3 regions of the Salinispirillum marinum genome follow, and region 3 is predicted to be linked to each of the others. Evidence: predicted binding sites of a transcription regulator. Region 3 holds the regulator's gene; each other region holds the start of a gene.
What was found. Region 3 encodes LexA, which represses DNA repair genes until DNA is damaged. Its sites were predicted from a motif close to TACTGTNTANNTANACAGTA; they were not measured.
Positions count from the first base shown of each region.

Region 1 (7,493 bases), on a different contig from region 3:
CGCGTGGTACAGTGAAAAGCCGGTGAACCCATCAATCAAAGACTATTTAGAATATTTGGTTATATATGAATGTTCTCTTAACAACTTCAATTACAAAAATTAACAATATGTAATGACAGCTTTCAGGCCGAAGTATGACCCAGTGTCAAAAAAAAGTAGCTCAATGTATGAGGCGTTCTATCGATTCTCCGCGCTTCTTTTGCTGACTTTATTGATCGCAGGGGGTTGTGCAAACAACGCACAGTATGTGGCCTTGGAAGACATCCCCGGGCGGGCCAGTTCGGCGCCTGCCCCCAGCAACAGTCAGCCTGTTCGGCCGCGCCCCAGTGCGACGGAGAGTGCAACATCGGCAAATCGAAATGCCCAGTCGACGGCGCCCAATCAAAGTTCATCCACACGGGCGGAAGTGCGTCCCCAAAGCTATGTTGTACAACGTGGAGATACACTGTATTCGATCTCCTTTCGCTACAACTTAGATTTCAGGCGGGTTGCTGCCGCAAACGGCATCAACGAACCCTTTACCATCGTACCAGGGCAAGTCATTCGCTTGATTGACGATGCACCGCAAACGACCATTACTGCGGCGCCGACACCCCCCGCCCCCCGCGTCGTGGAGCCAACATCGCCTCGCCAAAATGTTGTCACACCGCCACCCTCGACGAGTGCCAGTTCACCGGCACCGAGTAATTGGCTGTGGCCAGTGGATGGGAATATAGTGCGAACGTTTTCTGATACTCCGTCTGGTTCCAAGGGTATTGATATCAGTGCTGCTATCGGTGACTCTGTACGCGCAGCAGCGGACGGGCGCGTCGTGTATGCCGGTGACGGGTTACGCGGGTACGGTAATCTCATCATCTTGGAACATGCAGGCCGAATACTCAGTGCATATGCTTTTGCCAGTGTCATTAATGTCACCGAGCAACAGGAAGTGAAGCAAGGTGACATTATAGCAGCCGTAGGAAGCCGCGGTGACGAAAGCTTACTTCACTTTGAGATTCGCCGAGATGGCCGCCCCGTTGATCCGCTGACGTTTCTTCCAAGAAAGTAGGTGTCAAACACCGACATAATCTTGGAATCACTGTAGCCGGCAGGACCCGTTTCTGTGCGGTGGTTCTAGGATGAGGGCAACGAGATGGCAGCATTAGACAGTGAAAAAGCAAAACGACTCACCAATGCCGTGTACATTGATGTAGAAGACGACTTTGCTGAGGAGACAGTCCTCGAGTTAGAGGGTGCTGATGATGAAGGCAGCGTTGTAGAAGAAGTTGATACGTCGGTCGTTTATCAAAAGACTTTGGATGCAACGCAGCTGTACTTAAATGAGATCGGATTTTCGCCTCTGCTCACGGCAGAAGAAGAAGTCTACTTCTCACGCTTAGCTCAACGGGGTGAGGAAAGCGGCCGGAAGCGCATGATTGAGAGTAACCTGCGCCTCGTGGTGAAAATCGCCCGGCGCTACATTAATCGGGGCTTGCCACTACTTGACCTGATAGAAGAGGGCAATCTCGGCCTGATCCGTGCGGTCGAAAAGTTTGACCCGGAACGTGGTTTCCGCTTCTCAACCTACGCCACTTGGTGGATCCGGCAAACCATTGAACGGGCCATCATGAATAATACCCGAACCATTCGCCTGCCCATCCATGTTGTTAAAGAACTGAATGTCTATTTGCGCGCAGCACGTGAGCTGACCCAAACGCTGGACCATGAACCTACGGCGGAAGATATTGCTCGGTTGTTGGATAAGCCTGTTGCTGATGTGCAGAAAATGCTGGGGCTCAATGAACGCATGGCGTCGATCGATAGTCCAATGACGGGCAACTCCGATAAGACTTTGGTTGAGACCATTGCCGATGACAATGTAGGACTGGATCCCGAAACAACGCTGCAAGACGATGATTTGAACGCCAGTATCGATATGTGGTTAAGTGAATTGTCCGAAAAACAACGTGAGGTAGTGGTGCGTCGCTTCGGTTTGCGTGGGCATGAAACCAATACATTGGAAGAAGTCGGACGTGAAATTGGATTAACGCGTGAACGAGTTAGGCAAATTCAAGTAGAAGCACTTCGGCGCATGCGCGAAATAATGGAGAAACAAGGTCTTTCGGCGAACGCACTTTTCCATGAATAGCGGGCGCGTTGGGCGCGCAATGCCGTATTGATTTTGAGCGATGAGGTTTTGTACTGAAATGTAAACATCTGGTGTTTTTCCTTGGCGGACACCGACAGTATGACTAAGCTCAATAAAAAGCGATCAAGTGAGAGGTAGGTACGATGATCATAGCCCTGATAGTGTGTGTTGGCCTAACGGCGTTTCTGGTCAGCCGTATCGATTGGACGTCGATGTACGGTGATCAACGAGCACCGATCAAAATCAAGATTGAGGATGACCGATCTACTAAGCGTTGAGTTGCTGGTGTAGAGTCAAAAAAAGCCCGAGACATCGGGCTTTTTTGTGGGTCATAATGGCCGGCGGACGGTTGAGCAGTAGAGGCGCGATATGCGATCAGCTATTGCGGTTCAACGGCTCGAAGATGATGTATTATCGTTCGAGCTGGGCCACCTTATTGGGCACACCATTCCATTCTTCGGCATCCGGCAGCGGGTCTTTACGTTCTGTAATATTAGGCCATACCTCTGCCAAGTCGGCATTCAGTTGAATAAACTGCTGCTGACCTTCAGGTACTTCATCTTCAGATAAAATCGCTTCCGCAGGACACTCTGGCTCGCAAAGCGCGCAGTCGATACACTCGTCAGGGTGTATAACCAGAAAATTTGGTCCTTCGTAAAAGCAGTCAACCGGGCAAACTTCAACACAGTCGGTGTATTTGCACTTGATACAATTATCTAAAACTACAAATGCCATCGTGGACACTCCTGCGCTGGGCTGTGTTGGAACCTCAATTTCAGGTTGCGTATTCTATTGACCCAAACGTCTCGTCACAAGTCGATAGGGGCAATAAAACAGTTTTTTTTAGAACAATTCGTTATTAGCTGAAGTATCTCCGTGACATTCTTCAGCCTAGGCTATGCTTACTTTTTGTGCCAGTCGTAAAGCCATTCCAGTGCTTGCCGTGGCGTCATGTTATCCGGTTCTAGTTGTCGCAACGACACCATCGCAGGGTGTTCCTGGATCGAGAATAGGTCCGGCTGTGCCGGTTCCAAAACAGCACCTTGTAGGCCTCTGGTCGGCTTCTTCACCGCGGAATCCTCCAGCTCATGAAGTTTTTGGCGCGCAGACGCTAAAACCGAGGGAGGAACGCCCGCTAAGCGCGCCACTTGAATACCGTAACTTTGACTTGCAGGGCCGTCGAGGACCTGGTGCATGAAGATGATGTGTTCATCATGCTCTGCGGCTTTTAGGTGTAAGTTGCCGACACCCTGATAGTGTTCTGCGAGTACCGTTAACTCGAAATAGTGCGTCGCAAACAGGCATAGAGAGCGGTTGTGCTCTGCCAGATGTTCTGCGGCCGACCAAGCGATGGATAAGCCATCAAAGGTTGACGTACCCCGTCCGACCTCATCCATCAGAACCAGGCTGCGTTCGGTAGCGTTGTTCAGGATATTGGCGGTTTCCGTCATTTCCACCATAAAGGTAGAACGACCGCCAGCAATGTCGTCGCTGCTGCCCATACGGGTAAAGATACGATCAAAATCCCCTACAATGGCTTTTTTGGCGGGCACAAAAGAACCGATGTGCGCGAGAATAGCAATCAGGGCATTCTGCCGCATGTAAGTCGATTTACCCCCCATGTTAGGGCCGGTGACAATGTACATCGGACACTGCTTGTTGAGGGATACATCATTTGGTACGAAAGGCTGGTCAAGCAGTGCTTCAACAACCGGGTGGCGACCTGACTCAATGATCAGTTCGGCATTCGGGGTCAACACGGGTCTTGTCCATTGCAGTTGTTCTGCTTGCGTCGTAAAACAACACAATACATCGATTTCAGCCAGTGCCTTGGCGGTGCTCTGGAGACTGTGTAAATGCTCGTTAAGCTGATCGAGTAAAGCCTCGTACAACTGTTTTTCGCGCGCGAGGGCACGACTTTTACTGCTCAGTACACGGTCTTCGTATTCTTTAAGCTCGTCAATGATATACCGTTCAGCATTCTTTAACGTTTGCCGTCGAATGTAGTGTGCGGGCACGCCCTCGGATTGTGCTTTACTGACCTCGATGTAAAAGCCATGGACGCGGTTGTAGCCAACCTTCAAGGTCGACAAACCGGTCGCTTCGCGTTCACGAGTTTCCACACGGGTCAATAGATCGCCTGCACCCTGGCTAAGCTGGCGCAGTTCATCCAGATCCGCATCGTAGCCGTCGCGGATAACGCCGCCATCACGCAGTACCATAGGTGGGTTATCTTCGAGCGCCCGACTCAATTCTTGGGTCAACGCTTCGAAGTCGTGCAACGCGGTATAAAGGCTGGTGGATAATTCGTTGTCCAACGACGTTAATAAACGTTTTACGTCCGGAATTTGTTGCAGACTGTCGTTGAGGCGAGTCAGGTCTCGTGGACGCGCCGAACGCAGGGCAACGCGCCCGAGAATGCGCTCTAAATCGCCAATGGGTGATAGCAGTTGACCGAGTTCATCGGTCTTTAGGGACTGTCGCAGTGCGTCATTGAAGTCCAAGCGCGCAACCAGAGTAGATAGGTCACGTAATGGACGATTCAGCCAACGCCTTAACAAGCGTTTGCCCATAGTCGTACGCGTTTGGTTGAGCACCCAATTCAAGGTGAAGTCTTCGCCACCTTGTAAGTTGATGTCCAATTCAAGATTACGTCGTGAAGCTGCATCCAGCACAATGGCGTCGTTCGGAATGTCGGCACTGATGTGCTGTAGGTGTTGTAGGTCTGAGCGTTGAGTGTTCCGAGCATACTCAAGCAAGGCACCCGCACAGTTGATGGCAGCGCTCATGTGGTCGATACCAAAGCCTTGTAAATTCTTCACCTTGAAATGTTCTTGTAGCAGCGTTCGGCAGGTTTGATGTTCAAAGTGCCAGGGCGGCAATGTGCGGCGACCGACATATTGATTGAGCTCATCACCCCAGTCTGCTTCTTCATCCAAGAGCAACTCTGCGGGACGCAAACGCTGAAGCTCCGCCAGCGCTCCGCCCAGAGAATCAACCTCTATAACACCAAACCGACTGGTGCTGATGTCTAGATACGCTATGCCTACAGGGTTATCCGTCGACGGTCGGTGACGTGTATTATACCAAGCCGCTACCAAGAGGTTGTCTAGACCCTCAGCCAAAAACGCTTCGTCTGTTAGCGTTCCAGGCGTTATTACCCGCACCACTTCGCGTTGCACAGGCCCCTTCGTCAAGCCCGGCTCGCTCATCTGCTCACAGATCGCGACGGTACGGCCAAGCCGGACAATTTTCGCAATGTAATTCTCTGCCGCATGATAGGGAATGCCCGCCATGGGGATGGGTTTGCCACCACTTTGACCGCGAGCGGTTAATGTGATGTCCAGCATCTGCGCGGCATGGCGCGCGTCATCATAGAACAACTCGTAAAAATCACCCATGCGATAGAACAGCAAATCATGAGGGTGTTGTGCTTTGATGCCCAAATACTGTTGCATCATTGGCGTATGTTCGTTGCTGGCCACGGCATTTTCCATTTAGAGTAGGGCGACAGATTAAAAAGCGCCCTATGGTAGCAGAGGATAAAGCGGATGAAAGTCCCCAGTGATGATGAAATTAACAATCAGGCTCGTCGTGTGGCCGAGGCGCTGGTAGCCAGTGGTGAGACCATGGCAACCGCTGAATCCTGTACCGGTGGGTGGGTAGCCAAGGTATGCACAGACCTATCAGGTAGTTCGGCTTGGTTTACGGGCGGGTTTGTGACCTACAGCAACGACTTAAAACATCAGTTGTTGGGTGTTACAGAGGCAGACCTCGAACTTCATGGCGCCGTTAGCGAGCCGGTCGTGCGCGCAATGGTGGCTGGAGCCTGTCGCGCAGCGAACTCTGACTGGGCTGTCGCCGTCAGTGGTGTAGCAGGTCCGTCTGGCGGTACGGTTGAAAAGCCGGTGGGTACCGTTTGGTATAGTTGGGGTACGACCGAGCAAACCCAGGCCCGATGCGAACTTTTTTCGGGAAATCGAGATGACGTGCGACGGCAAGCGGTAAAGGCAGTGCTGCAGGCGTTGTATTCCGATGTAATAGCAAGTCGATGAACCTGCACCTTAAGTTCAGGGTTTTCATTTGCCAGCGCTTGTGGCAACATACTGATTAAATATACAGTAGTTGGGTTTGGCGCCCGGTAAGTCGAATCCTTCGCCCCTATGGTACAGGAACAGGAACAAGTACATGACAGAGAATCGCAGCAAGGCTTTAGAAGCCGCTTTAGGACAAATTGAACGGCAATTCGGTAAAGGTTCCGTTATGCGTTTGGGTGACGCGGGGCGAGTGAAGATCCCGGCTATTTCAACGGGTTCTCTAGGGCTGGACATTGCGTTAGGTATTGGCGGTTTGCCAAAAGGTCGGGTGGTGGAAATCTATGGTCCTGAGTCATCAGGTAAAACGACCTTGACTTTGCAAGTGATCGCAGAAGCGCAGCGCTCGGGTGGAACCTGTGCCTTCATTGATGCCGAGCATGCTTTGGACCCCATCTATGCAGCTAAACTTGGGGTCAATGTTGACGATCTCTTGGTGTCACAGCCAGACACCGGTGAGCAAGCATTGGAAATAGCGGACATGTTGGTGCGGTCTAATGCGGTTGATGTGGTAATCATCGACTCGGTCGCCGCTTTGACGCCGAAAGCCGAGATTGAAGGCGATATGGGTGATACGCACGTTGGTTTACAAGCTCGCTTGATGTCGCAAGCGCTGCGCAAGATTACCGGTAACATCAAGAATGCTAATTGCTTGGTGGTATTCATCAACCAGATTCGAATGAAAATTGGTGTGATGTTCGGCTCACCGGAAACCACTACCGGCGGCAATGCACTCAAATTTTACTCCTCAGTACGTTTGGATATCCGGCGTATTGGCACGGTAAAAGAAGGCGAAGAAGTGGTCGGCAGCGAGACGCGGGTGAAAGTTGTGAAGAACAAGGTGGCGCCTCCGTTTAAACAGGCCGAGTTCCAGATCATTTACAACAAGGGCATATATCGCTTAGGTGAAGTGATTGATTTGGGTGTCAAAATTGGCATTGTTGATAAGGCAGGTGCATGGTACAGCTACAAGGGCGATAAAATCGGTCAGGGCAAAGCCAATGCCGCTAAGTTCCTCGAAGAAAACGCCGCACTGGCGGCGGAGATCGAAGGACAGATTCGCACACATTATTTATCTGATGCCACAGCAGAACAAGACAATGGCGAAGCAAAACCTGCACCAAACAAGTCTACAGGTAAAGCTGCGAAAGCAACCAAGACCCCGGTTGATGCAGAGACAGATCTGAGCAGCTTCGACGAGTAGTATGAAAAGAACACCGCGACATGTGGCAATGGACTGCCTAGCACGACGTGAGCATAGCGTACGTGAA
Region 1 covers NZ_JBHSAL010000004.1:11,766-19,258, reverse strand. Annotated here, with positions in the region: gene ACFOSD_RS13195 (DUF368 domain-containing protein) at 1-26, shown strand, start outside; gene ACFOSD_RS13190 (peptidoglycan DD-metalloendopeptidase family protein) at 143-1,048, shown strand; gene rpoS (RNA polymerase sigma factor RpoS) at 1,133-2,128, shown strand; gene ACFOSD_RS13180 (hypothetical protein) at 2,272-2,406, shown strand; gene fdxA (ferredoxin FdxA) at 2,540-2,863, opposite strand; gene mutS (DNA mismatch repair protein MutS) at 3,031-5,613, opposite strand; gene ACFOSD_RS13165 (CinA family protein) at 5,680-6,183, shown strand; gene recA (recombinase RecA) at 6,317-7,426, shown strand; gene ACFOSD_RS13155 (regulatory protein RecX) at 7,428-7,493, shown strand, end outside.
Region 1: a site for LexA is predicted at 6,233-6,252, ahead of recA (recombinase RecA). Genes of this name have one in related genera too.

Region 2 (7,493 bases), 1.1 Mb from region 3:
TTGCCGCAGAACCTGTTGGAGCAAACTCTGCACGGTAACCGCACCCAGCACAATCCGTTGGTGTTACCGGCCAGTGTCAGCCCCGAGTTTGTGCGCAGCATGTTGAGTGCCATTGACCAACTTCCTGACATTGGTGCAAAAATACTGGTGTTGGTGCCGAGCGTGAAGTTGGATGTGAATGGCGTGACCGATGTGCTGCTGGAACATCATCGCCAATCCCGACGCACCCTGATGGTGGTGTGGATGGGTGAAGCGACCGTCGGTAGGGCTCGCCAGCGTTTGGATGAGGCCGGTATTCTGAATTTTGATATGCCAGCGGATGCGATTGTGGCGTTTTCGACCATTGTGCAGCATGAAAAAGTCCAAGCGAATTTGCGCGGCACGCCGGAAAAAACCACTCTGGCACTGCCTGCACCCGAGCAACTGCAAGCCTTTGACCGGGCGAAAGAGGCCACAGCACCGCAGGCGTTAAGTTGGGATGATACGCGAACACTGCTGCAACTGTTTGGGTTTGATCTCAATGGCTCCACTTTTTATCCCACGCAGGAAGCGCTGGCAAACCACCCTATTCAGGCCGGGCAACCCCAGTCAGTGCGTTTGTTGCACCAATACTATCTGCACCCTTTTGCCTACAGTGGTGACCCCCAACGGCGCTGGCGGGCGGTATCCGTCGACATCAACACGCGGGCGCAATTACAGGACGCCGCTGAACGCTTGAAAGCGGACTGTACCCTGCATTTTCCCGACAGCACCCAACTTGGTTTTGTGGTGCAGCCGATGCGCCGCCGTTTGGATTCGCTGCAGTTCAGTTTGGGGATCACCCGCGATTCGGTCTATGGCCCGATCCTGTTGTTTGGCCGCGGTGGCACCTCGGCCAATGTGCGGGCCGATCGCAACATGGCTTTGCCGCCGTTGAACCGTACGCTGGCGCGCATGATGATGCGTGAAACGCACGTTTATCAGCTGCTGCAAGAGCATTGCCGACTGCCATTGGTGGCAGAGGATACGTTGCTACATGCCTTGATGCGTCTGTCGGCCATGGCGGAGCAGTGCCCTTGGTTGGTCGGTTTGGAAATGAATTTGATGCTGGAAGGGGATGACCGCTTAGTGGTGTTGGGGTCTGCAGCAAACGTCGGCCTGTGGGTGTCACCTGCCATTCCGGTCTTTCCGCGCGAATGGATAACCCGGCTGGAACGCAAAGATCAGCATTTTATCCTGCGCCCTATTCGCGCCGAAGATGAACCGGCCATGAAAGTGCTGTTTGAAAGCCAGCCGCCGGAAGCCCTGCGCCTGCGTTTTTTTGGTAGCCGGTTAAATTTCGAACATCGTGAACTGGCGGCCATGTGTCAGGTCGACTATCACCGAGAAATGGTGTTGGTTTTAGAGGCTGAAAATGGCACCTTGGTGGGCGAGGTGCGCGGCCTGACACGGTTGGGTAAGGTGATCAGCATGGAGTTCGCGGTGCTCTTGGATCGAAGCGTACAGAAGAAGGGGTTGGCCATTGCCATGCTGGCACAATTGGAAGCCTTTGCGCGCACCCAAGGCGTTGAATTAATGCGCGCCGAAATGCTGCATGAAAACACCGGTATGAGAAACTTAGGCCTCAACAGTGGCTACGCGATCGCGCATCAAGACGCCGACATGGTCACCATTGAAAAGTCGTTATTGCAGCTCTGAATATGTTTAGGCTTTCAGTATAAAAAGTAGGACGTTTGATGCTATATGATCTCAACCCGTTAACTTGGGAACTTAATGCCCCGCCTGAGACCATTCCGGCGCAATCGCGCGTGGTGATTGTGCGCGGACAGGATGTGTTGTCCACGCAAGCCGACCACTGGCAGCCTCCTCAGTTGGTGGATATGGGCTTGGCTGAAGAACCTATTTGGTTGGGTTATGTTGAAGCACGGCCATATTATGCTGTGCAATGGCCTGAAGAAGTGATTGCGCCGCAGGGCCATTACTGGATTCCACTGCGTGATTTATTGTTATTGTCGGAACAAGCCTTCGCGGTGGCCAGCCGCGCCGCGCAATTGGTCACTTGGTTACGCCAACATCAATATTGCGGCCAATGCGGGAGGCAAACCCGGCGCGCCTATGAAGAGCATTATTTGGCGTGTGACCCATGTCGCCTGCGCTTTTATCCGCGGATTCATCCTTGCATCATTGTCTTGGTGACCCGTGGTGATGAAGTACTGTTGGCGCAAGGAGTGCGGCAACAGAAGTCGGGGTATTACAGCACCTTAGCGGGCTTTATGGAGGTGGGCGAGTCGGTTGAGCAAGCCGTGCATCGGGAGGTTTTCGAGGAAGTCGGGTTGCGGATTACCAATTTGCGTTACATCAATAGCCAGACTTGGCCCTTTCCAAATCAGCTGATGCTTGGCTTTTTGGCCGATTACGCGGATGGTGAGTTTGTGTTGGAACCCACCGAGATTGTCGATGCGCGCTGGTGGCCGTTGGATAATTTGCCGAAGCGGCCACCCAGCGGGTCGATCAGTGGCTATCTCGTGGATACCTATAAGCGCGAACGCGGTTATCTGTAGGGGTCATTCACGAATGACCCGCCATGCGTTTACCCTAGCATGGGAATTCGGGGTATGCCTATGCCCCTGGCCTAAACGAATTCGGTGAGTACAAAAAAGGCAGCCCGGTATTTGCTAAAAAAAGAGGGGTAGCCATCCTTGGCTCAGCGTTAATCCTTCTACCTGTGTCTGCGAACTGATGCGTTTCCTTTTGCATGCCGGCAAATCCTTCGCAGGCAACTTCCCTGAGGTGGAGCATCCTTCACCCGCTCGCTTCAACGGGGGTTAGAATAACACCCTTATTTTCCCCAGCACCATAGTGAAACCTGACGATTTTGGGGGTGGAAAATCGTCAGGTTTCACTAGATTAGAATATACGAAAATAATAATGTTAATGGAAATAAACGTAAATATATCAATAGCTTAATAGAATTTAAGTAAGTAGTTTGTAGAATATTCTTGCGTGATCGGTCGAGAAAATAATTTTCAGGGTTTTGAGTGCCCTGAGGGGTGATCTTTCGATCAGCGACGAGGTTGAGCAGGGCTGTGCGACAAAGAAAGCTTTATACGCTGAGTGCGAAAAAGCTCTGCCCGCGGGCGTAGGGTGTGTGCCTCAAGGCGCGCCTTCCGGCCTGCCGTGAAGCGCCGGAGGCACACCCCGAAAGCCCAGCCGGGATACGCCGCCAGCATCAACGAACATTAAGCCAACACATGCTCTTTTGCCTGCGCCAACAACGGGGCGAGGAACTTCCCGGTCAGCGAATGCGGCATCGCCGCTATAGCTTCAGGGGTGCCAACACCAATGATCTGCCCGCCACGAATACCGCCCTCTGGGCCGAGGTCCACTACCCAATCGGCCGTTTTCACCACATCCAGATTGTGTTCGATAACCACAATGGTATTGCCACGATCACGCAGTTGATGCAGTACCTGTAACAACTGCTTAATGTCGTGGAAATGCAAACCGGTGGTGGGCTCGTCCAGAATGTACAGCGTTTTCCCCGTATCACGCTTTGACAGTTCTTTCGCCAGTTTAACCCGTTGTGCTTCACCGCCTGAAAGTGTGGTGGCTGACTGGCCAAGTTTTACATACGACAGGCCCACATCCATCAGCGTTTGCATTTTGCGCTGCAGAGCCGGGATGTTGGTAAAAAACGCATTGGCTTCTTCTACTGTCATGTCCAGCACTTCATGGATATTTTTGCCTTTGTACAGCACTTCTAACGTCTCGCGGTTATAGCGTTTACTCATACACACGTCGCAGGGTACATAAATATCCGCGAGAAAGTGCATTTCGACCTTGATCACGCCATCGCCTTGGCACGCCTCGCAGCGTCCACCACGTACGTTAAAACTGAAGCGGCCCGGCGTATAGCCGCGTGAACGGGCTTCTTGGGTGGCCGCAAACAACTCACGCACCGCGGTGAATATGCCGGTGTAGGTCGCGGGGTTCGAGCGAGGTGTCCGGCCAATGGGGCTCTGGTCTATATCCACCACCTTGTCGAAATGCTCTAAGCCCAAAATGCGCTGGTGCGTGCTGGCACGCAACGTCGTGGCATTGTTCAGAGCCGTGGCGGCGAGTGGGTACAGTGTGCTGTTGATCAGGGTAGATTTGCCCGAGCCTGATACGCCGGTCACGCAGGTGAATAAACCGACCGGAATTTCCAGTGTGACATTCTGCAAATTGTTGCCGTTCGCGCCTTCTAAGCGCAATACATGGCCTTTCGGGAATGGGTGGCGCTCGTGTGGTACATCTATGCGTTGTTTTCCTGACAAGTATTGGCCCGTTAAGGATGCCGGATTGCGCATCACCTCGTCGGGCGTGCCACAGGCCACCACTTCACCACCATGAACGCCCGCGCCGGGGCCTATGTCTAGCACGTAGTCGGCAAGGCGAATGGCGTCTTCATCGTGCTCAACCACCAAAACGGTGTTGCCCAGGTCACGCAGATGGCGAAGCGCGTCGAGCAAGCGTGCGTTGTCGCGTTGGTGCAAGCCGATGGAGGGCTCATCCAAAATGTACATAACCCCAACCAAGCCGGCGCCAATTTGGCTGGCCAGTCGGATACGTTGCGTTTCGCCACCGGACAGGGTGTTAGCGGAGCGGTCAATGCTGAGGTAATCCAAGCCAACATTCACGAGAAACGATAAGCGCTGGCGAATTTCTTTGAGGATTTTATCCGCAATTTCACCTTGTTTTCCCGGTAACGCCAGTTGCTCGAAATAGGTGTAAGCGTCACCAATGGGCATGTGGGTGATGGCGGGCAAATTGTGGTTGTCGACAAATACATGGCGCGAAGATTCCTTCAAGCGCGAGCCGTGGCAGTCCGGGCAAGGTTGCTCGGTGAGGTATTTGGCAAGGTCTTCACGCACGGAGGCCGATTCGGTCTCGCGGTAGCGGCGCTCCATATTGGGTAAAACGCCTTCAAAAGGATGCGAGCGTTCTACCGTATCGCCCCGGCTGTTGACGTAGCGAAAGCGGATTTTTTCAGCACCCGTACCGCGTAATACGCGGTCTTTAAAGCGCTCGGGAAGCTGTTCCCAGTCTTTGCTTAAATCAATGCCATCGTGCTCCGCTAAGGCTTCGAGCATAGAAAAATAGTAGATGCTGCGCCGGTCCCAGCCAGAAATAGCACCTTCCGCCAAGCGTAAATGCGGTCCTTGGACGACTTTATGTTCATCAAAATACTGCTTTACGCCCAAGCCGTCGCAGGTCGGGCAGGCGCCCGCCGGGTTGTTGAACGAAAACACCCGTGGTTCCAGTTCAGGGATAGAGTAGCCACAAACGGGACAGGCAAATTTGGCCGAGAATATCAGTGGGTCAGGGCCGTCGTCGTCCATCGACATGATGATGGCGACATCGTCCGCCAGGGCCAAGCAGGTTTCGAACGATTCTGCCAACCGCAAGCGCAGATCATCACGTACTTTAAAACGGTCGACCACCGCTTCAATGCTGTGTTTTTTCTTTTTGTCGAGTTCAGGGACGTCATCGAGATCACATACCAAACCATTGACTCTGACGCGCACAAAGCCCTGCGCCCGAAGTTGCTCGAACACATGTAAGTGCTCGCCCTTGCGCTCTTTCACAATGGGGGCCAACAACATCAAGCGCGCGCCTTCCGGCAGCGCCATCACTTGGTCGACCATCTGGCTGACGGTTTGTGCGGCAAGCGGTTCGCCGTGTTCCGGGCAACGCGGTTCCCCGGCGCGGGCGAACAGCAGACGCAAATAGTCATAAATCTCGGTGGTGGTGCCTACCGTAGAACGCGGGTTGTGCGTGGTGGTTTTCTGTTCGATGGAAATAGCAGGCGACAAACCCTCAATGTGATCAACATCGGGTTTTTCCATCATCGACAGGAACTGCCGGGCATAGGTGGACAATGACTCGACATAGCGCCGTTGACCTTCGGCATAGAGCGTATCGAATGCCAGGGATGATTTGCCTGACCCACTGAGGCCGGTGATGACCACTAACTGATCACGCGGGATCGACACATTGATGTTTTTCAGATTGTGCGTGCGGGCACCCTGTACGTCGATGTTCTTCATAAGCCTCTGGTACACTCAATAGGATCGGGAATAATACTGGAATGATATACAGTCTTCCAGTCGGCCTTTCGATGTGTCGCAAAGGTCGCCATTTTGTTGCCACATCATTACACTAAGCGCCCCAAATTCGCGCTAGGACCTATCTGTGCCATTACGCACCGTTATCTCGATCAGTTTGATTTATATGACTCGGATGCTGGGTTTGTTCATGGTGTTGCCAGTGTTGTTTGTACTGGGGCAGGACTATCCCGGCGCGACGGCCACCACGCTAGGTTTGGCCTTGGGCATCTATGGGCTCACGCAGGCGAGCTTGCAAATTCCATTGGGGGTATTGTCGGATGTCATTGGCCGCCGACCGATTCTGGTGGTGGGTTTGTTGGTGTTTGCGGTGGGCAGTGTCGTAGCGGCACTGGCGGACCATGTTGTGTGGTTGGTGGTGGGTCGTGCGTTGCAAGGTGCGGGGGCTATATCCAGCACACTGCTGGCGTTGTTAAGTGATCTTACTCCTCCCAAATTCCGCACCCGTGCCCTTGCGGTGGTGGGTATCAGTATTGGGGCGTCGTTCAGTTTAGCCATGGTGGTGGGGCCGTTGGTCGCCAATGCGTTCGGGTTGTCGGGCGTGTTCTTTTTTACCGCTGTGTTGGCGTTGGGCAGCATGGTGCTGGTGTTCAGCTTGCCGGTTCCGGTGCGGCACAGCGAACATGGATATCAACGCTGGCAGGCCAGTGCCATGCGCCCGGTGTTGGCGGAACGCAGTTTGTGGACGCTCAATCTCGGCGTATTCTTTTTACATGCCATTCTTGCCAGTACGTTTTTGTATTTGCCGCAGCAGTTGTCGGAGTTGGGATTGAGCCTGGCCCAGCAAGGTTGGCTGTATTTGGTGGTGGGTGTTCTGGCCTTTGTGGCCTTGGGCCCCATGATGGGGGTGAGCGAAGGCCGGGGCTTGCCCAAACCCATGCTGTTGTTGGCGCAGGTGCTCTTGGCGGTCGGGATCGGCTTGATGTTTTGGGGTGGCATGGGGATGGGCACTCTCGTGGTGGCGATGGCGTTATTTTTCGTCGGGTTTAATTTTCTTGAAGCCAGCCTACCTTCATGGTTAAGCCGTATGGCACCGGTGGCCCAGCGCGGAACAGCCATGGGCTTCTTCTCCACCGCGCAATTCTTGGGCGCAGCGGCCGGTGGAGTTGTCGGTGGGCAGGTAATAGACCGCTGGGAAATGACCAGTTTGGGTACCGCTGCATTGATCTTACTGCTGATATGGTTCATGCTCACACTCCTTCAAGCACCGCCACCTTTAACCCGGCAACTGGTGCTGAATCTCAGTGATATTCCCGCAGCGCGGCATAACTCGTTACCGGTTTGGCAAGAGCAATTAGCGGCGTTAGACGGTGTTTTGGATGTCCATATTGATGAGCAAGAAGGGTC
Region 2 covers NZ_JBHSAL010000002.1:1,180,613-1,188,105, reverse strand. Annotated here, with positions in the region: gene ACFOSD_RS12645 (bifunctional acetate--CoA ligase family protein/GNAT family N-acetyltransferase) at 1-1,677, shown strand, start outside; gene nudC (NAD(+) diphosphatase) at 1,716-2,540, shown strand; gene uvrA (excinuclease ABC subunit UvrA) at 3,219-6,068, opposite strand; gene ACFOSD_RS12630 (MFS transporter) at 6,214-7,493, shown strand, end outside.
Region 2: a site for LexA is predicted at 6,103-6,122, ahead of uvrA (excinuclease ABC subunit UvrA). Genes of this name have one in related genera too.

Region 3 (7,493 bases):
GGCTTGCATGCCAGAGGTTTCACCCGCCATCAAGTCCTTCATCGTGTCGCTGTTGAGGCGTAGGGTGACACTGGGGTCATCGTGCTCGCCTTCACCCATGTGGCAGGCGGCGTCTTTAATGGCCAGGTAAAAGGTGGTGCCCTCTACATCAAACTGGAACACTTCTTCCATATCATCGGCCGCATCGGCGTTGAAACGGGATTGGAAGGCGGAAAATTGTTCGTTGAGATCGGTCATAATGCCTCTTATACGGTTGTTTTAAACACCAGTTTAAACGCACCGGGAGACGAATACCAAGCCATGCGTGCAATAACGTGATGGATTAATAACTGGAGGAAACATGTGGTCTGAATATCTGATATTTCTGTTGAAAACCGTCACAATTGTGGTGGCATTGGCGCTCCTCATCGGGTTGCTGGCGGGCATGGCCCGGCGTCAGTCGGATGAAGAGAAGGGCAAAATTCGGGTCGAAAATGTCAGCAAAAAGTTGGAAAAGCTTAAACAACGTCTGTCAGAAGCCTTGGTAACCGATAAAAAAGCACTCAAGAACATGCGCAAGGCAGAGAAAAAAGCGCAAAAAGCCGCGGCGAAAAACTCAGAAGATCCAGCGAAGCCCAAGGCATGGGTACTGGACTTTAAAGGCGATATGCAGGCGTCACAGGTGCATGCGCTGGCGGAGTCCGTGTCGGCGGTACTGCATATGGCTACGCCGCAAGATACCGTTGTTCTGCGTTTGGAAAGTCCTGGTGGTGTGGTGCATGGCTATGGCCTCGCCGCGTCGCAACTCGCTCGGCTCAAAGCCAAGCAATTATCGTTGGTCATCGCGGTCGATAAAGTGGCCGCGAGCGGTGGCTACATGATGGCGGCCTTGGCTGATCGCATTGTTGCCGCGCCCTTTGCGGTGGTGGGGTCTATTGGTGTCGTGGCGCAATTGCCTAACCTGCATCGCTTTCTAAAGCGCAATGACATTGATATTGAGCTGCATACTGCCGGGGAGTTTAAACGGACCTTAACGGTATTGGGTGAAAACACGGAAGCAGGGCGGGAAAAATTCAAGCAGGACTTAGAGAACATACATCGATTGTTTAAAGATCATGTTGTCAAGGCGCGTCCTGCGTTGGACATTAATGCCGTATCGACGGGCGAATTCTGGTTTGGCACCGATGCGTTGGCGCGTGGATTGGTGGATGAACTGGCGACCAGCGACGATTTGTTGCAGGGCTTTCATGAAACCCATCAGGTCTATCGCGTCAGCTTTGAAACACCGCAACCCTTGGCGAAAAAACTCAGTGCGGCAGCCATGCTGTTTGTTGACCAGCTCTACGGCAAGCTGGCCGGGCGCTCCATGCCCTTTCAGTAGCGTAGTTTAAGCCTTGCGTTATTGGGGGCCGTTGGTGACATCGACATAGAGTGTCAACGACTGCCCCGGTTGCAGGTACTGGCGGCTTGCGGCATCGGGGTTCCAGCGCTGAATTTGATTGACCGACACATTGAATCGATCCGCGATGCGATGCAGTGAATCTCCGTTTCGTACCGTGTAGCCTACCCGGCGTATCACGCTTCTGCTGGCTGGACCAGTGCTTACTTGCATTTGAGCTGCTCGATCAGGTGTGGTCCATATGACCAGGGTATCACCGACAATGATCGGATCCGTCGGCGCTTTACCGTTCCACTGGGCGAGCTGTCGCAGGTTTACGTTGTAGGTGCGCGACAACTCCCAAAAAGAATCCCCCGCTTGCACAACATAGTCGATGCGTTCCAGACCATTACCGGGTGCTTGATTTTGCCGTCTATCCAGACGTTGATCGGCGCTAAACCGATACTCCGTGGAGGCCGCCGTAGCGGTTGGAATGAAAAGATGATCGCCAGCACGAATGATGCTGCCGCGCAAATTGTTCACATCTTGCAACACTTCAACCGTTGTTTGATGTGCCCGTGCTATGGTGATGAGCGAATCACCCGGACGAATTTGATACCGTGCCCAGTTAACCCGTTGCTCGGGTGGTAAATACGCCAGCTCTTCACGCAGTATGGGGGCCGCTTCTTTTGGTACGAGCAAATAATGCGGACCGTCGGGGTGGGTTGCCCATTGGTTGTAACCGGGATTCAATAAATACAGTTCATCCAGAGAAATGTCCGCCAGACGAGCGGCTTGGGCTAAATCCATTTGACCTTCAATATCGACCACATCGAAGTAAGGATCGGTACTCATCACGGGTAACGTCAGTCCGTAAGCGGATGGGTCAGCCACAATGCGCGCCAGGGCAATCATTTTGGGTACATAGGCCCGTGTCTCAGCCGGGAGATTCAAGTGCCAGAAATCGGTTGGCCGACCGCGCTCACGATTGATGCGTTGCGCACGACGTACTGTCCCGGCACCGGAATTGTAAGAGGCAAGTGCCAGCTCCCAGTCGCCATCAAATTGGCGTCCAAGGTCTTGCAAGAACGCGATGGCTGCGCCGGTGGAAGCCACTACATCGCGTCGACCGTCATACCACCAGTCTTGTTTTAAACCATAATAGGTTCCGGTGCCGGGAATGAATTGCCACATGCCGGATGCACGGCCATGCGAATAGGCGAAAGGGTCATAGGCACTTTCGACCACCGGCAGCAAAGCAATTTCAATGGGCAGGCCAGAATTAAGAATTTCTTGATAGACATAGGGCAGGTAACGGCGCGCACGATTAGCAACCCGGTCGAAATAGCCCTGATTGCGGCTGTACCAACGCAGTTCGGCGTCCACCCTGGCATCATCGATGTCCAGATTCATGGTGAACCGAGAGCGCATTTCGTGCCATAGATCGCGTTCATACGCCGATAATTGGCGAGGCCAGTCAAACGCAGACGTCGTATTAAACCGTTCTGGAAACAGCAAGGAAACGTCTTCCAGAATATGGTCTTCCGCATATTCCGGTGCGGGCGCTAGAACGGCTCGCTCGATGACCGGTGGATTGATTTCCATGATGGGCACAGGCTTCATGGGTTCGACAGCCACCGGTTCCGTGACGACGGGTTCTGGCGGGGTAGGTAAAATAGTGGGTTCAACGATTATGGCCGGTGAAGCATCGGATACCTGTGCAGTATCCGGTAAAATGGTCTGACAGCCGACGAACGTCAGTGCAAAGGCAACCGGCCATACATGGATAACGCGAAATGTGTTGGGTAATCGCACAGAAACAACCTTCATTTATACATGGATTGAGCGTCGTTTTGAGGATGCTCAATGGAGGTCCACCGGTGCGCAGGCATTATCAGATGCGCCTTCCGGTTGGCTGGTATACCATAGTGCATCAAGTATAAACCTGAATGCGGTCTACATTGTTCAGTATCGGCCAGTGAGCGTCAAGGTTGAGCCTGAAGCGGTCGCATTGATTTTACACTCAACTTGGGCATTACATGCGTTTTTCGACATGGCTTACTGCACTTAAACAGCGCTGGATTAAACCGGTCGGTCAGGCGAAAATCCCTGAACAACAATTAAACGCCTGGTATCGAACAGAGTTAGGCGAAGCCCTTTACCGCACCGAGTGCGGCGTTTTAGCGCCGATGCTCAGTGCGGGATATCATCCTTTTTTGGTGCAAATTGATGGCGGGTTATATCGCCCGTTATTTGATGTGCGGAAAACCAAAAACAAAGTGGCGGCGATTTTGGCCCGACACGACAACCGGGCTGTGTGCCCGGTCATTCAGTCAGACCCTGAACATCTGGCGTTACAGGCGTCCTCGGTCGATATGTTGATTCTGCATCATGTTATGGAATATTCGGAAAATCCGCACCGTATTCTGCGTGAAGCGGTGCAGGCCTTGCGCCCGGGCGGCCAGTTGATGATCATGGGGTTTAATCCGTTCGGCTTTTGGGGGGTATCCCGCATTTTCCGACGGCATCGACCCATGCCCTGGGCGGGGCAATTTATCAGTGCCAACCGGGTGGCTGATTGGTGTCGGTTGCTCGATTGCGAGCCTTTAAACACGCAGTACTACTACCACTGGCCACCCATGACACAGGCATCCTGGAAGCGTAGAGTTCGGTTTCTCAATGCGCTGATACGGAATGTCCTACCCATCGCGGGTGCGGGTTATTTGTTGGTGGTGCGGAAAAATCAGTTAGAAATGTTACATGATCATCGCTGGTCACCAGCACTGTTTATGAAGGATAAAGTTATGACAAAACGACGCGGTCAGGTAACCCAATAATGGACGTTGTGCTCTATACCGATGGAGCCTGCAAAGGCAATCCAGGGCCCGGCGGTTGGGGAGCCTATTTGCAATACGGTGCGCATGAAAAATTGCTGCACGGCGGGGAAGCTCAAACCACCAATAATCGAATGGAACTGCGCGCCGCCATTGAAGGGCTAGCCGTGCTGAAGCGGGCCAGTAAAGTAAAACTGTACACCGACTCATCGTATGTAAAAAACGGTATCGAGAGTTGGCTGGCCGGCTGGAAGAAAAACGGTTGGCGTACGTCGGCGAAGAAACCTGTCAAAAATGAAGATTTATGGCGTCAACTGGATGCTCTGGTGCAGCAACACGATGTGCAGTGGTTTTGGGTGAAGGGTCATGCCGGGAATCCGGGTAATGAAAAAGCTGACGCGTTGGCGAATATGGGTGCGCAAGAATATATCTAACGGGGATTATTGAACCATGCGACAAATTGTACTGGATACGGAAACCACAGGCTTGGACCCGTCACAAGGGCACCGCGTTATCGAAATAGGCTGCGTAGAACTGGTGGGTCGAAAACATACCGGGCGACATTTTCATTGTTACATCAACCCCGAACGTGACGTGCCTGCGGATGCCATTGCCATACACGGTATTACCAATGAGTTTTTGCAGGACAAACCACGATTTGCCAGCATTGTTGATGAGTTTTTGGAATTTGTGTCGGGCGCCGAGTTGGTGATCCATAACGCACCTTTCGATATGGGATTTCTGAACCATGAATTGCGTTTGTTAAAATCTTCAGCAGCGCCTTTGCAGAAGTCCTGTTCAGTGCTGGATACACTCTATTTGGCGCGGCAAAAACACCCCGGCCAGAAGAATAATCTTGATGCACTATGTAAGCGCTACGGCATCGATAATGGCCACCGGACACTGCATGGGGCGTTATTGGACGCTGAAATTCTGGCGGACGTGTATTTGTTCATGACCGGCGGTCAAACCACTCTTGAACTGGCGGCCGAGCATCACGGGGATGCACAGCAAACGGCCAGTTCAGCAATGTTGAAGGCGTCCGTCAATCAAGAAGACTTACGGGTGGTAACGGCTAGTGCGGCTGAACTGGCCGAGCACGAAAGGATCTTATCGCTTATCGACAAGAAATCCGCAGGTGCTCTCTGGCGTTGATGCGGAAAGAACACATCCCTAATAACGTGTTGCCTTCTATCAATGCAGTTGGCGTCGAATGACGCCCACGTACTTGCCTTCAATGGCGAAAACGTCTTCGTCGGTTACGATTATGTCGTCAAACGCTTCGTTTTCTGCCACCAAACGGATGCATTGTTGTTCTCGAAAATATCGCTTCAAGGTCACATCTTCATTGATCCGCGCCACAATGATATCGCCATCCCTCACTTGAGCCGTTTTCGCGACTGCCACCAAATCATCGTCAAATACGCCAATATCTTTCATGCTCATGCCATTTACCCGCAGTAAGAAATCGGCACGGGGAGAAAAGAAGTCAGGTGCTACCGGGCAGTATTCATCAATATGTTCTGCGGCGAGGGTAGGGCTGCCCGCCGCTACACGGCCAATCACGGGCAGGCCAGCATGCGCAGGATCCATGGCTGTGGTGTTGCTGATTGACTCGTCATTTTCGAGTGCGGGTAAACGCAAACCACGTGATGCGCCGGGAATCATTTCAATGGCGCCTTTACGAGCCAGAGCTTTTAAATGCTCTTCTGCTGCATTCGCTGACTTAAAGCCGAGTTCACGCGCGATTTCCGCGCGCGTCGGTGGCATACTGTGCGCGTCCATATATGAGCGAATGAAGTCGAGTACTTGTTGCTGCCGTGCGGTAAGTTTTATCATGTTATCGACCTGTTTATTTATCCATATCTGTTTGCATATACAGTATAGTGTTGATCGAAATGATGTCAACGTTCAATCGGTTGTCTCTACGTTATAGCCTGGATGTTTTTTCAAGCAGTGAAGGTGAAGGAGTGAGTTCCCCGCAATGAAAAGCAGTTCTGATTTATTTCCGGTGACTTTGCTCACTGCGGAGCTTAAGCCGCAGTGGAATGAGGATACCTATCTGTTAAAGCCCAATAATTCGGGCGATCCAACCGTGTCTTTTGCGTTAACACGGTTCAGTGTTGACCCAACAAAAAAAGGCAAGCCGATTCTTTGGTTGCCTCCCTTCTTACATGGTCGTGGTGAATGGTTAGCCTATGCTGAACTTTGGGTAAAGACCCTATTAAACGCAGGCTATGATCTATGGTTCCTTGAATGGCGGGGCCATGGCGCCAGTGTGTTTAACGAGCAATGGTCAAGTAACCGTTTGCATTTGCTGGCGTGGTGCGATGTGCCAGCGGCATTGGATTTCATTGTTGAGCAAAGTGATTCGCCGGTGAAGATTGTCGCCGAGTCTTCCGCCGCGCAAGTCTGGGTGAAAGCCATGGCGTATGAAAAAACATTACCGATTGTCGGTTCACTTTTATGGTATCCCGCGCTCGGACGCCTAAGCTGCGCGACTTACGTCACGCGCATGAACTGGGAAAGCCATGCCTTGGAATCAACGCGTGGCGGGGTGAAGCATCGAACCGGGCATGAAAGCTTGAATCGTCATCTCTTTGATGAACTGATGTTGGGGCAGCGTGCCTTATTGGGTCGTTGGCAGTCCGGCGTGTTTCCCGGTCGTTTGCGGGTTATTGAAGATCCGGCGTTAGAAAAGCCGTTGACCAAGTGGATGTCCAGCTTGGGTGATGCTGAGTATCAAACCAAAGCCGACTACTATCCACCCGGTAAGGTGTCTCCGGCGCTGTGGGCCAATTGGTTGGATGAGCTGGATCCGTAGGTATGTCAGGCAGTAGGTGTACCTAGGGGTGTGTCTCCGGCGCTCCACGGCAGGCCGGGAGTGACCGAGAAAAATGCTTAAGCATTTTTCTCGCCCTGTGGGCGCCTAAGGGCGGTGTCAAATGCTGGCGCATTTGATCGCGCCTTGAGGCATACCCCTAGGTACACCTACTGCCTAGAACAGGAAGAATCTAGGCCATGCGCTTCGGCAATACATCCTTCAACTTGGCATGCATTTTCCGAATGCTGTCTTCCGTTGCGTCCCAGCCAATGCAACCATCGGTCACCGACACGCCATACTGCATCTCCGCACGGTTGGACGACAACTTCTGGCTGCCAAAATTGATGTTGCTTTCAATCATCAAGCCAATGATGGATTGGTTGCCTTCTAGAATCTGGTTGGCGACATTCTCGGCTACCAGTGTCTGAAGCGCGGGGTCTTTATTCGAGTTGGCGTGTGAACAATCCACCATGATGTT
Region 3 covers NZ_JBHSAL010000002.1:105,013-112,505, forward strand. Annotated here, with positions in the region: gene ACFOSD_RS07635 (SCP2 sterol-binding domain-containing protein) at 1-237, opposite strand, end outside; gene sohB (protease SohB) at 341-1,360, shown strand; gene ACFOSD_RS07645 (LysM peptidoglycan-binding domain-containing protein) at 1,379-3,172, opposite strand; gene ACFOSD_RS07650 (class I SAM-dependent methyltransferase) at 3,397-4,194, shown strand; gene rnhA (ribonuclease HI) at 4,194-4,625, shown strand; gene dnaQ (DNA polymerase III subunit epsilon) at 4,642-5,346, shown strand; gene lexA (transcriptional repressor LexA) at 5,386-6,030, opposite strand; gene ACFOSD_RS07670 (hypothetical protein) at 6,176-7,015, shown strand; gene ACFOSD_RS07675 (3-deoxy-7-phosphoheptulonate synthase) at 7,206-7,493, opposite strand, start outside.